DNA from 2 places in the Kitasatospora sp. NPDC004272 genome. Region 1 is predicted to be linked to the other one. Evidence: riboswitches for the same ligand, from Rfam matches in the RefSeq annotation. Region 1 holds a riboswitch; the other holds the start of a gene.
What was found. A riboswitch is a leader RNA that binds a small molecule or an ion and turns the genes downstream of it on or off. The one in region 1 is predicted to bind cobalamin.

Region 1 (5,415 bases):
GAGGGTGTGGACGGCGGGCCAGCGGTTGGTGCCCTCGCCGAGGTAGCCGGAGGTGCCGGTGGTGCGGGCGGTGCGGATCAGGATGGGGACGAAGCCGTGCCGGTCGAGCGGGCTGTGCACGACCGGGGGCAGCCGGACGACGCTGGTGCGCACGCCCTCGGCGGCCGCGTCGACCAGGGCCTGTTCGGCTTCGGTGCGCGGGGCGCCCGGGGCGACCCGGGTTTCGAGGGAGAGCCGGCCGGGGGCGCCGCCCGCGCCGGTGCCGCCGGTGCCGACGAGGGGCTTGCCGGTGCCCGCGAGCGCCTCGACCAGGGCCCGGACGGCCTTCAGGTCGTCGGCCATCGCGCCGGCGTAGTCGCCGCCGAGCATCGCCTCGTGCTTGAAGGCCAGGTGCACGACGCCGTCGGCGGCCGCGGCGGCGGCCCGCAGGCCGTCCAGGTCGTCGAGGTCGCCGCGGCGGACCTCCGCGCCGAGGGCGGTGAGGGCGGCGGCGGAGGCGTCGGAGCGGGCCAGGCCGGTGACCCGGTGGCCGGCCGCGAGCAGGTCGGGGACGAGGGCGGAGCCGAGGTGGCCGGTCGCTCCGGTGACGAAGACGTGCATAGTGGACCTCCAGTGATGAGACCTTGTCCCGTCACCATAGCCCGTGGAGCCGCGTGATGCGACCAAGTCCCGTCACGTAGACTTCGGATCATGGCCAGATGGGACCCGAACGCCCGCGAGCGGCTGGGGCGCGCCGCGCTGGAACTCTTCGTCCGGCAGGGCTACGACCGCACCACCGTCGCCGAGATCGCCGAACGCGCGGGCCTGGCCAAGAGCACTTTCTTCCGGCACTTCGCGGACAAGCGCGAGGTGCTCTCCGGCGGTGACGCGCTGGCCCGGCTGTTCACCGGCGCGATCGCCGCCGCCCCGCCCGGGGCCGGGCCGCTGGAGGCCGCCGGGGCCGCGCTGGCCGCCGCCGGGGAGCAGGCCTTCACCGCCGAGCGGTACGGGACGGTCTGCGAGCGCCAGCAGGTGATCGCCGCCAACCCCGAGCTCACCGAGCGCGAACTCCTCAAGCGCGAGGCCCTCGCCGCCGCCCTCGCCGCCGCCCTGCGCGAGCGCGGCGTCCCCGAGCCGGCCGCCGTCCTCACCGCCCAGCTCACCCTGCTCGCCCTGGGCACCGCCCTGGCCCGCTGGACCGCCCGCCCCGGCCAGGACTTCACGGCCCTGGCCCGCGAGGCGCTCACCACCCTGCGCGACACCGCCGCCACCCTCTGAAGGAGCCCCCGTGCGCCCGCCCGTCGCCGACATCGGCGAGCACGACGCCCTGATCGTCCGCACCGACCACACCGACGGCCACGAGCCCGGCTGGCAGGCCCTGCGCGCCGCGCTCGGTGCGGACGTCCACCTGGTCGACGACCCCGGCTGGGCCGACGCCGCCCCCGCCGAGGTGGTGGCCGCCGCCCGGGCCACCGCCGACGGCGGCCCGAACGTGCTGTTCCTCGCCGACCGCACCGCGCTGACCGGCCCCGGCCACCCGCTGCTCGCCGTCACCACGCTGCTCCCCGAGGACTGCGCGGAGCCCGGGTGGTACGCCCAGGAGATCGAGCACGGCGCCGAGTTCCGCGCCCTGGCGGCCGCCGTCGGGGAGATCAACGCCAACCTGTCGATCGGCAACCTCGGCTTCGAGGAGTTCGCCGCCGCCGCCCGCCGCGACCCGGAGGGCTGCTACCGGCCCGGGGCCGGCTGACCGGGCTGTCCGTGCGCCCTGGGAGGATGGACTCCTCGCCGACCACCACGACCGAGGAGTTGACGCCGGTGCCCGAGGGGCATGTGATCCACCGCCTGGCCAGGGAGAACGACGAGCGGTTCGGCGGCCGCCCGGTCCGGGTGTCCAGCCCGCAAGGGCGCTTCGCGGAGGGGGCCGCGCTGATCGACGGGCGGGTGCTGGACGAGGCGGAGGCGCACGGCAAGCACCTGTTCCTCGGCTTCGGCGAGCACTGGCTGCACGTGCACCTGGGCCTGTACGGCAAGTACGAGTTCGGTGCGGGCGGGGCCCCGGCGCCGGTCGGCCAGGTCCGGCTGCGGATGGTCAACGACGGCGGCTACGCCGACCTGCGCGGCCCGACCGCCTGCGAACTGCTCACCCCCGCCGAGAAGGCCGCCGTCCACCGCCGGCTGGGGCCGGACCCGCTGCGCCCGGGCGAGGCGGGCGACGCGGCCTGGCAGCGGATCTCCCGCAGCGGCAGCACGGTCGCCGCCCTGCTGATGGACCAGAAGGTGCTGGCCGGCGTCGGCAACGTCTACCGCGCCGAGGTGCTGTTCCGGCTCGGCATCAGCCCGCACCGGGCCGGCCGCGACCTCTCCCGCGCGGAGTGGGACGCGATCTGGGCCGACCTGGTCGCCCTGATGCACGACGGCGTGGCCGCCGGCCGGATCGACACCGTCCGCCCCGAGCACACCCCGGAGGCGATGGGCCGCCCCCCGCGGGTGGACGACCACGGCGGCGAGGTGTACGTCTACCGCCGGCACGACCAGCCCTGCCTGGTGTGCGGAACCCCGGTCCGCACCGAGGAGTTGGCGGCCCGGAACCTGTTCTGGTGCCCGCGCTGCCAGCAGGTCTGACGGGCCGTCGGCGGATCAAGCCTTGACGCAAGGTTGACCACGCCTTGGGCGAGGGCCCGGAACGGCGCTCCTATTGTCGGGTGCATGCCCGTGCAACCGTTCCAGGGCCCGCGCCCCACCCCGGCGCTCCCGGTCCTGCCGTACCGCAAGCCCACCAGGGGACGCGACTACTGGGTGCTGGACGACGTCCTGCCGGACCCGGACGCGGTGCGGGCCCGGCACCTGGCCCGCACCGACTGGGACGAGGGCTACCCGCACCGGCCGGAGTCCTGGCCGGGGCTGCGCGCGATGCCCGGGCTGGAGCCGGACGAGCTGGCGCACGTCGAGGAGCTGGTCCGCGGGGCCACCGGGGCGGAGCGGATCTGGGCGCTGGACGAGGCCGGGGGCGGCACCTTCAACCACAACTGCGTGCAGGTGGTCGGCGCGGGGGAGTGCGAGCCGCGCCCGCACACCGACTCGCGCTCGCTGTGCCGGTACGCCGCCGTGCTGTACCTCAACCCGGCCGTCCCCAAGCGCTGCGGCACCAGCTTCCACCGGCAGAGCTTCCCGGGCGGCCGGCTCGGCGGCAACAGCGTGGTCGCCCCGCACGACAACCTGGTGGACGCGCTCGGCACCCGCTTCGTCCCGCCGGACTCGTTCACCGAGGACCTGGCCGTCCCGCACCGCTACAACCGGCTGCTGCTCTACACCGCCAACCTGATCCACACCGCGACCGAGTACCACGGCGCGACGCTGGAGCAGAAGCGGATGACCTGCGTCTTCTTCTGGATGGCCTGAGCCGCCCGGACGGCCTGACCGCTCGTCAGCACGGCCCTGACCAGGCGTGATCTGCGCCACCCGGACCCGGGGGCGCCCTTGCCGCCGCGCCCCCGGCGGGCCTACGGTGGGCGGGCCGTGGTGTTCGGGAAGCCGGTGCACTGCGTCCGTCACGAGAGTGGGACGCAGGAGTCCGGAGCGGCCCTCGCCACTGTGATCGGGGAGTCGTCGGCTCCCACCCCGTGCCACTGGCCGCTCGCGGCCGGGAAGGCCGGGAGCCGGCGCGCAACACCCCGTCAGCCAGGAGACCGGCCACGGCATCTCACGAAGTGATCCACGAGGTGCTGGAGCGTGAACGCGGATGACCGCGCATGAGTCGACCCTGCCCGGGCACAAGCCCGGCTCCCCCCTTCCCTCCTTCCGCTGGCGGCGCGAGGACACCCTGCGCACGGCCGGCCTGATGGCGGTGATCCTGGCGCTGCACGTGGTGGCGTTCGGGACGCTGCTGTTCCTGGTGGCGCCGTACGACTACAAGGTCGGCACCCAGGTGTTCGGCGTCGGCCTGGGCGTCACCGCCTACACCCTGGGCATGCGGCACGCCTTCGACGCCGACCACATCGCGGTGATCGACAACACCACCCGCAAGCTGATGGCGGACGGCCGCCGCCCGGTCTCGGTGGGCTTCTGGTTCGCGCTCGGCCACTCCTCGATGGTGGTGCTGATGGCCGGCCTGGTGGCCGGGGGCGCGGCGCTGGCGGGCACCCTGATGGACGAGGACTCCACCACCCACCGGGTGCTCGGCACCATCGGCACCACCGCGTCCGGCGCCTTCCTCTACCTGATCGCGGCGCTCAACCTGGTGGCCCTGCTGGGCATCTGGCGGGTGTTCCGGGCGATGCGGGCCGGCCAGTACGACGAGGCCGAGCTGGAGAAGCACCTGAACGCCCGCGGCCTGCTGGCCCGGCTGCTGAACCGGGCCACCCGCTCGATCAGCCGCCCCGGCCAGATGTTCCCGGTCGGGATGGTGCTCGGCCTGGGCTTCGACACCGCCACCGAGGTGACCCTGATGGTGATGGCGGGCTCCGGCGCGGCCTCCGGGCTGCCCTGGTACGCGGTGGTCTGCCTGCCGCTGCTGTTCGCCGCCGGAATGAGCCTGTTCGACACCCTGGACGGCACGTTCATGAACTTCGCCTACCAGTGGGCGTTCGCCAACCCGGTCCGCAAGGTGTACTACAACCTGACCATCACCGGGCTGTCGATCGCGGTGGCCTTCGTGATCGGCACCATCGAGCTGGTCGCGGTGCTGCACGACAAGTTCGACCTGGCCGACCCCGTCACCGGATGGATCGCGGGCCTCAGCCTGGACAACGTCGGCTTCGTGATCGTCGGCCTGTTCGTGGTGGTCTGGGCCGCCGCGATCGGCTACTGGCGGATCGCCAAGCGCTCCCGGGCCTTCGGCGGAGCGGGCGCCGGGGCCTCCTGACGCACCGTCGGGCGGGTCGCGCAGTACAGTTCGGTGGACCTCCCCGGCCGCCGGAGCGCGGCCCGCCCCGACCCGAACAGGGACCCCGCGTGCCGGAACCCGACCTCGTCACCCAGGCCCTCGCCCGCAACCTCAAGCGGATGCGCCTCGACCGCGGCCACACCCTGGACGCGCTGGCCGCCCGTTCCGGGGTCAGCCGCGGCATGGTGGTCCAGATCGAACAGGCCCGCACCAACCCGAGCATCGGCACCGTGGTCCGGCTCGCCGACGCGCTCGGCGTCTCGATCGCCCGGCTGCTCGACTACGACGCCGCCTCGGCCGTCCGGATCGTCCCCGCCGAGGAGGCCGTCCGGCTGTGGACCGGCCCCGACGGCGGCAGCGGCACCCTGCTCGGCGGCGCCGAGGCCCCCGGCCCGCTGGAGCTGTGGGCCTGGCTCCTGCACCCCGGGGAGTCGCACGCCTCCGACCCGCACCCGCCCGGCAGCGTCGAGATCGCCCGGGTCGACGAGGGCGTCCTCACCCTCGTCCTGGACGGCCGTGAGCACCGCGTCCCGGCCGGGTCCACCGCCTCC
Region 2 (5,415 bases), on a different contig from region 1:
CTGCCTCCAGCACGAGACCGACCACCTGTACGGCTACCTGTACATCGACCGGCTCTCCAAGCGCGACCGCAAGGACGCGCTGCGGCAGATGGCCGACGGCACCCCCAAGTACGCCACCGTCCCGAACGACTGACGGTACGGCGGGCAGGCACGCGGAAGGGCCGCACCCCGGGCGGGGTGCGGCCCTCCGTGTCGCGGTGCGGCCTAGAAGTCGTCGTCGAAGGAGACCGAGCCCTCGACGGCGATCTGGTAGGCGGAGACCCGGCGCTCGAAGAAGTTCGTCAGCTCCTGGACGTTCTGCAGCTCCATGAAGCCGAACGGGTTGGTCGAGCCGTACCGGACCGGCAGGCCGAGGCGGGCCAGGCGCTGGTCGGCGACCGCCTGCAGGTACTCGCGCATCGACTCGGTGTTCATGCCGGGCAGGCCCTCGCCGCACAGGTCGCGGGCGAACTGGAGCTCGGCCTCGACGGCCTCCTCCAGCATCTCGGTGACCTGCCGGGCCATCTTGTCGTCGAAGAGGTCGGGCTCCTCCGCGCGGACGGTGTCGACCACCGAGAACGCGAAGTCCATGTGCATCGACTCGTCGCGGAACACCCAGTTGGTGCCGGTGGCCAGGCCGTGCAGCAGGCCGCGGCTGCGGAACCAGTACACGTAGGCGAAGGCGCCGTAGAAGAACAGGCCCTCGACGCAGGCCGCGAAGCAGATCAGGTTGAGCAGGAAGGCCCGGCGGTCCTCCTTGCTCTGCAGCGACTCGATGTGGTCGACCGCGTTCATGTACTTGAAGCAGAACTGGGCCTTCTGCGCGATGGAGGGGATGTTCTCCACCGCCGCGAAGGCGGCGTTGCGGTCCTCCGGGTCGGGCAGGTAGGTGTCCAGCAGCGTCAGGTAGAACTGGACGTGCACGGCCTCCTCGAACAGCTGCCGCGACAGGTAGAGGCGGGCCTCGGGGGAGTTGATGTGCTTGTAGAGGCTCAGCACCACGTTGTTGGCGACGATCGAGTCACCGGTGGCGAAGAACGCGACCAGCCGGCCGATCATGTGCCGCTCGCCCTCGGAGAGCTTGGCGAGGTCGGCGACGTCGGAGTGCAGGTCCACCTCCTCCACGGTCCAGGTGTTCTTGATCGCGTCCCGGTACCGGTCGTAGAACGACGGGTAGCGCATCGGACGGAGCGTCAGCTCGAAGCCCGGGTCGAGCAGCATCTTCTTCTGGTCTTCGGTGCTCATTACTGGCACGCCTCGCAGGACTCGGGGTTCTCCAGCGAGCAGGCGATGGCGTCCTGCTCGGCCTGGGAGAGGGCGGGGGACTGCACCGGGACGGGGGCGGCGGTGCGGGCGGCTCCGGGTGCGGCCTGGGCGATCCGGGTCGCCGGGCGGGAGCGCAGGTAGTAGGTGGTCTTCAGACCGACCTTCCAGGCGTAGGAGTACATCGAGGAGAGCTTGCCGATGGTCGGCGCCGCCATGAACAGGTTCAGCGACTGGCTCTGGTCGATGTACGGCTGCCGGGCGGCGGCCAGGTCGATCAGCGCGCGCTGCGGCAGCTCCCACGCCGTGCGGTACAGCGAACGGACCTCCTGCGGCAGCCAGTTGAACTCCTGGATGGAGCCGTTGGCGTCGCGCAGCGCGTCCCGGGTCTGCTGGTCCCAGACGCCGAGCTCCTTGAGCTCGCGCACCAGGTACGGGTTGACCTGGAGGAACTCGCCGGAGAGGGTCTCGCGCTTGAACAGGTTGGAGACCTGCGGCTCGATGCACTCGTAGACGCCCGCGATGGACGCGATGGTCGCGGTCGGGGCGATCGCGAGCAGCAGCGAGTTGCGCAGGCCGACCTCGGCGATCCGGGCCCGCAGCGCCTCCCAGCGCGCGGCCCAGTGCGGGTTCGCCGCACCGAAGTGGTCCACGTGCAGCTGGCCGCGGGCCGCCCGGGTCTCGCCGTACGCCTCGTGCCGGCCGAACTGCTCGGCCAGGTCGGCGGAGCGCTCGTACGCGGTGAGCATGATGCGCTCGGCGATCAGGGTGGAGAGGGCGACCGCCTCGGCGGAGTCGAAGTCGATCCGCAGCTGGAAGAAGACGTCCTGCAGGCCCATCACGCCCAGGCCGACCGGGCGCCAGCGGGAGTTGGACGTCCCGGCCTCGGTGGTCGGGTAGAAGTTGATGTCGATCACGCGGTCGAGGAAGGTCACCGCGGTGCGGACGGTGGCGTCCAGGCGGTCCCAGTCCATCGCGCTCAGCAGGTCGGCGGCGGTGGCACCGGGGGCGACGTGCGCGCCCAGGTTGACCGAGCCGAGGTTGCAGACCGCGGTCTCCGAGTCGTCGGTGACCTCCAGGATCTCGGTGCACAGGTTCGAGGAGTGCACCGTGCGGCCCGGCAGCGCGGTCTGGTTGGCGGCCCGGTTGGAGGCGTCCTTGAAGGTCATCCAGCCGTTGCCGGTCTGCGCCAGGGTGCGCATCATCCGGGCGTACAGGGTCTGCGCGGGGATGGTGCGCACGGCCTTGCCCGCCAGCTCGGCCTTGACGTACGCCTCGTCGAACTCGGCGCCCCACAGGTCCACCAGCTCCGGCACGTCCGCCGGGGAGAACAGCGACCAGTCGGCGTTGGCGTTGACCCGGCGCATGAACTCGTCCGGGATCCAGTGCGCCAGGTTCAGGTTGTGGGTCCGGCGGGCCTCCTCGCCGGTGTTGTCGCGGAGCTCCAGGAACTCCTCGATGTCGGCGTGCCAGGTCTCCAGGTACACGCAGGCCGCGCCCTTGCGCCGGCCGCCCTGGTTGACCGCCGCCACGGAGGAGTCCAGGGTGCGCAGGAACGGCACGATGCCGTTCGACTTGCCGTTGGTGCCGCGGATCAGCGAGCCGCGCGAGCGGATCCGCGAGTAGGACAGGCCGATGCCGCCGGCGTGCTTGGACAGCCGGGCGATCTGGGCGTACCGGTTGTAGATCGAGTCCAGGTTGTCCAGCGGCGAGTCCAGCAGGTAGCAGGAGGACATCTGCGGGTGCCGGGTGCCGGAGTTGAACAGCGTCGGCGAGCTGGTCAGGTACTCCAGCCGGCTCATCAGGGTGTACAGCTCGGCGACCTCGCGCACCGACTCCTCGGAGGTGCCGACCGCCAGGCCCGCCGCCACGCGGAGCAGGAAGTGCTGCGGGGTCTCGACCACCTTGCGGGTGATCGGGTGGCGCAGCAGGTAGCGGGACTGCACGGTGCGCAGGCCGAAGTACTCGAAGCGGTCGTCGCCCGACTCGTCGATCAGCGAGTCGAACAGGTCGGCGTGCTGCGCCACGAACGCGGCCGTGGCGTCGCCGATCAGGCCCTCGGCGTGGCCCACGGCCACCGAGGAGGAGAACGAGGTGACGTGCTGGGTGGCGGCCTCGTCGCGGATCTCCAGCGCCAGCAGGCGGGCGGCCAGCTTCGAGTACTGCGGGTCCTCGGCGATCATCGACGCGGCGGCCTCCACGGCCAGCCCGCGGAGCTCGGCGAAGTCCGAACCGGCGTGGCGGCCGCGCAGCGCGGCGGCGGCGACGTGGCCGGGGTCCACCTGGGGGAGGTCGGTGCTGCGGTCGGTGAGCAGCCGGAGCAACGCCGCACCGGGGTCGGTGAAGGCGTCGGCGGATCCCTGGGACGGCAGGGTGACTGAGGCGGCGACGGTCAAGGCGCACTCTCTCCTGTGGCGGCGGCGGACGTGCTCTCGGGTGTCCGGCACCGCACGCGGCCAGGGGAGGGCAGCACGAAGGAACGCGAACGCGTTCCGGCGCGCCGAAGACCACCCCCGGTCCGCCCGCGAGACCGGACGGCAAAGCTGTGCTGCATGGCGTCTGCGGGGATGCCGTGTCGCACGCCGTCGGCAGGTCCTCGGACTGCGCGGGCGTCGCTGCAGCCCGCTCACCGTTGCGGGGCAGTCCCGGACTTCCACCGGATTCCCCTGCGTCGACAGCGAGAGTGAGCATACATGTAGTGGCGACTGGAGCTGGAAGCACCAGATGTAGTAGCGCGTGTCGCGTCGGCGGCGCCGCGCGTAGACAACGAAAACGGGGCGGACGGCTCCTGAGGGACCGTCGGCCCCGCGCCCGGTGCCGTCTGCGGCGGCCCGGCCGAAGCGGACGGCCGAGGGGGAGAACGGGGAACGGGCCGCGGATGTTTCCGATCGGCCGGAGAAAAACCGGGAAGCCCGGCGCGTCGCCCGCGGGCGTCCGCCGGGCCGCCGGCCCCGGGCCTCAGAACCGCATCGTGTAGACCATCAGGTCCACGTCGGGGGCGGCCGACCAGTCCCGCTCGGGGGCGCGGACGAAGCCCAGCGCCTCGTAGATCCGGTGCGCGGCGGTCATCGTCGGACGGGTGGAGAAGGCCATCCCGGCCAGTCCCAGTTCCCGGCTGCGGTCCATCGCCGCCACCACCAGCGCCCGGCCGACGCCCCGGCCGCGGGCCGCCGCGCCGACCGCGAGCATCCGGATCTCGCCCTCGCCCGGCCCGGCGACGTCCGCCCACGGGGTGCCGCCGGGCGCGAAGGTCACGCAGCCGAGGACCGCCCCGGCGCCGTCGACGGCGACCAGCAGCTCGGCCTCCCGGTTGCGGCGGGCGGTGTCGCGCAGGAGGTCGGCGTACGGAGAGTCCGGACGGGTGTGGCCGTCCCCGACGAAGGCTTCGACGCTGACCTCTCCGGCTCCGGCGAGGTCGGGGAGGAGGGCACGGCGGACGGTCGGGGAGCGCATCCGGCCAGTGTGCCGGACGGCCGGCGGCGCGGGTCGGCCAGGTCCGGGTCGAACGGGTAGCCGGTCGGGCGGTGCGCGTTGTCGCGGCCGTGGCGGCCGTGCCGGTCCAGGTCGCGGCCGACCAGGACGCCGAGGAGTCCGAAAGTGCCGAGGAGGCCCAGCAGGGCGAGCGCGGTGGTCATGCCTCCACTGTCCGCGCACCGGCGGCCGCCCACGAGTGGCAGGAACGCACCATTGCCACGAAATCCTGCCACTGCCATCCTGGCGGGATGCGAAAGCTGGAGAACGTCGCCGTGGTGGTGCTGGAAGAGGTCCACCCCTTCGAACTGGGCGTGGCCTGCGAGGTGTTCGGCCTGGACCGGGCCGAATCCGGCCTGCCGGTCTACGACTTCGCGCTGGTCGGCGACCGCCCCGGGCCGATGCGCACCCACGCCGGGTTCACCATCGACGTCCCGCACGGCCCCGAACGGATCGCCGCGGCCGACCTGGTCATCACCACCGCCACCGGCATCCGCGAGCAGTACCCCGCGGAGGTCGTCGAGGCGCTGCGGGCCGCCCACGACCGCGGCGCCCACCTGCTGTCGATCTGCTCCGGCAGCTTCCTGCTCGGCGCGGCCGGCCTGCTCGACGGCCGCCGCTGCACCACCCACTGGCGGTACGCCGACCTGATGGCCGAGCGCTTCCCGCTGACCACCGTCGAACCCGACGTGCTGTACGTCG

Region 2: it holds a riboswitch for cobalamin, as region 1 does, so the genes downstream of both, ACWEO5_RS09850 (ribonucleoside-diphosphate reductase subunit alpha) here and ACWEO5_RS16405 (HoxN/HupN/NixA family nickel/cobalt transporter) in region 1, are expected to answer to the same signal.

Annotation. Positions count from the first base shown of each region.
Region 1 covers NZ_JBSGET010000046.1:10,929-16,343, forward strand. The annotation lists gene ACWEO5_RS16380 (SDR family oxidoreductase) at 1-600, opposite strand, end outside; gene ACWEO5_RS16385 (helix-turn-helix domain-containing protein) at 691-1,257, shown strand; gene ACWEO5_RS16390 (DUF6924 domain-containing protein) at 1,268-1,729, shown strand; gene ACWEO5_RS16395 (Fpg/Nei family DNA glycosylase) at 1,798-2,604, shown strand; gene ACWEO5_RS16400 (DUF6445 family protein) at 2,689-3,381, shown strand; cobalamin riboswitch at 3,483-3,691, shown strand; gene ACWEO5_RS16405 (HoxN/HupN/NixA family nickel/cobalt transporter) at 3,722-4,843, shown strand; gene ACWEO5_RS16410 (XRE family transcriptional regulator) at 4,933-5,415, shown strand, end outside.
Region 2 covers NZ_JBSGET010000022.1:10,251-15,665, reverse strand. The annotation lists gene def (peptide deformylase) at 1-133, shown strand, start outside; gene ACWEO5_RS09855 (ribonucleotide-diphosphate reductase subunit beta) at 205-1,224, opposite strand; gene ACWEO5_RS09850 (ribonucleoside-diphosphate reductase subunit alpha) at 1,224-3,638, opposite strand; cobalamin riboswitch at 3,813-3,939, opposite strand; gene ACWEO5_RS09845 (GNAT family N-acetyltransferase) at 4,201-4,695, opposite strand; gene ACWEO5_RS09840 (GlxA family transcriptional regulator) at 4,965-5,415, shown strand, end outside.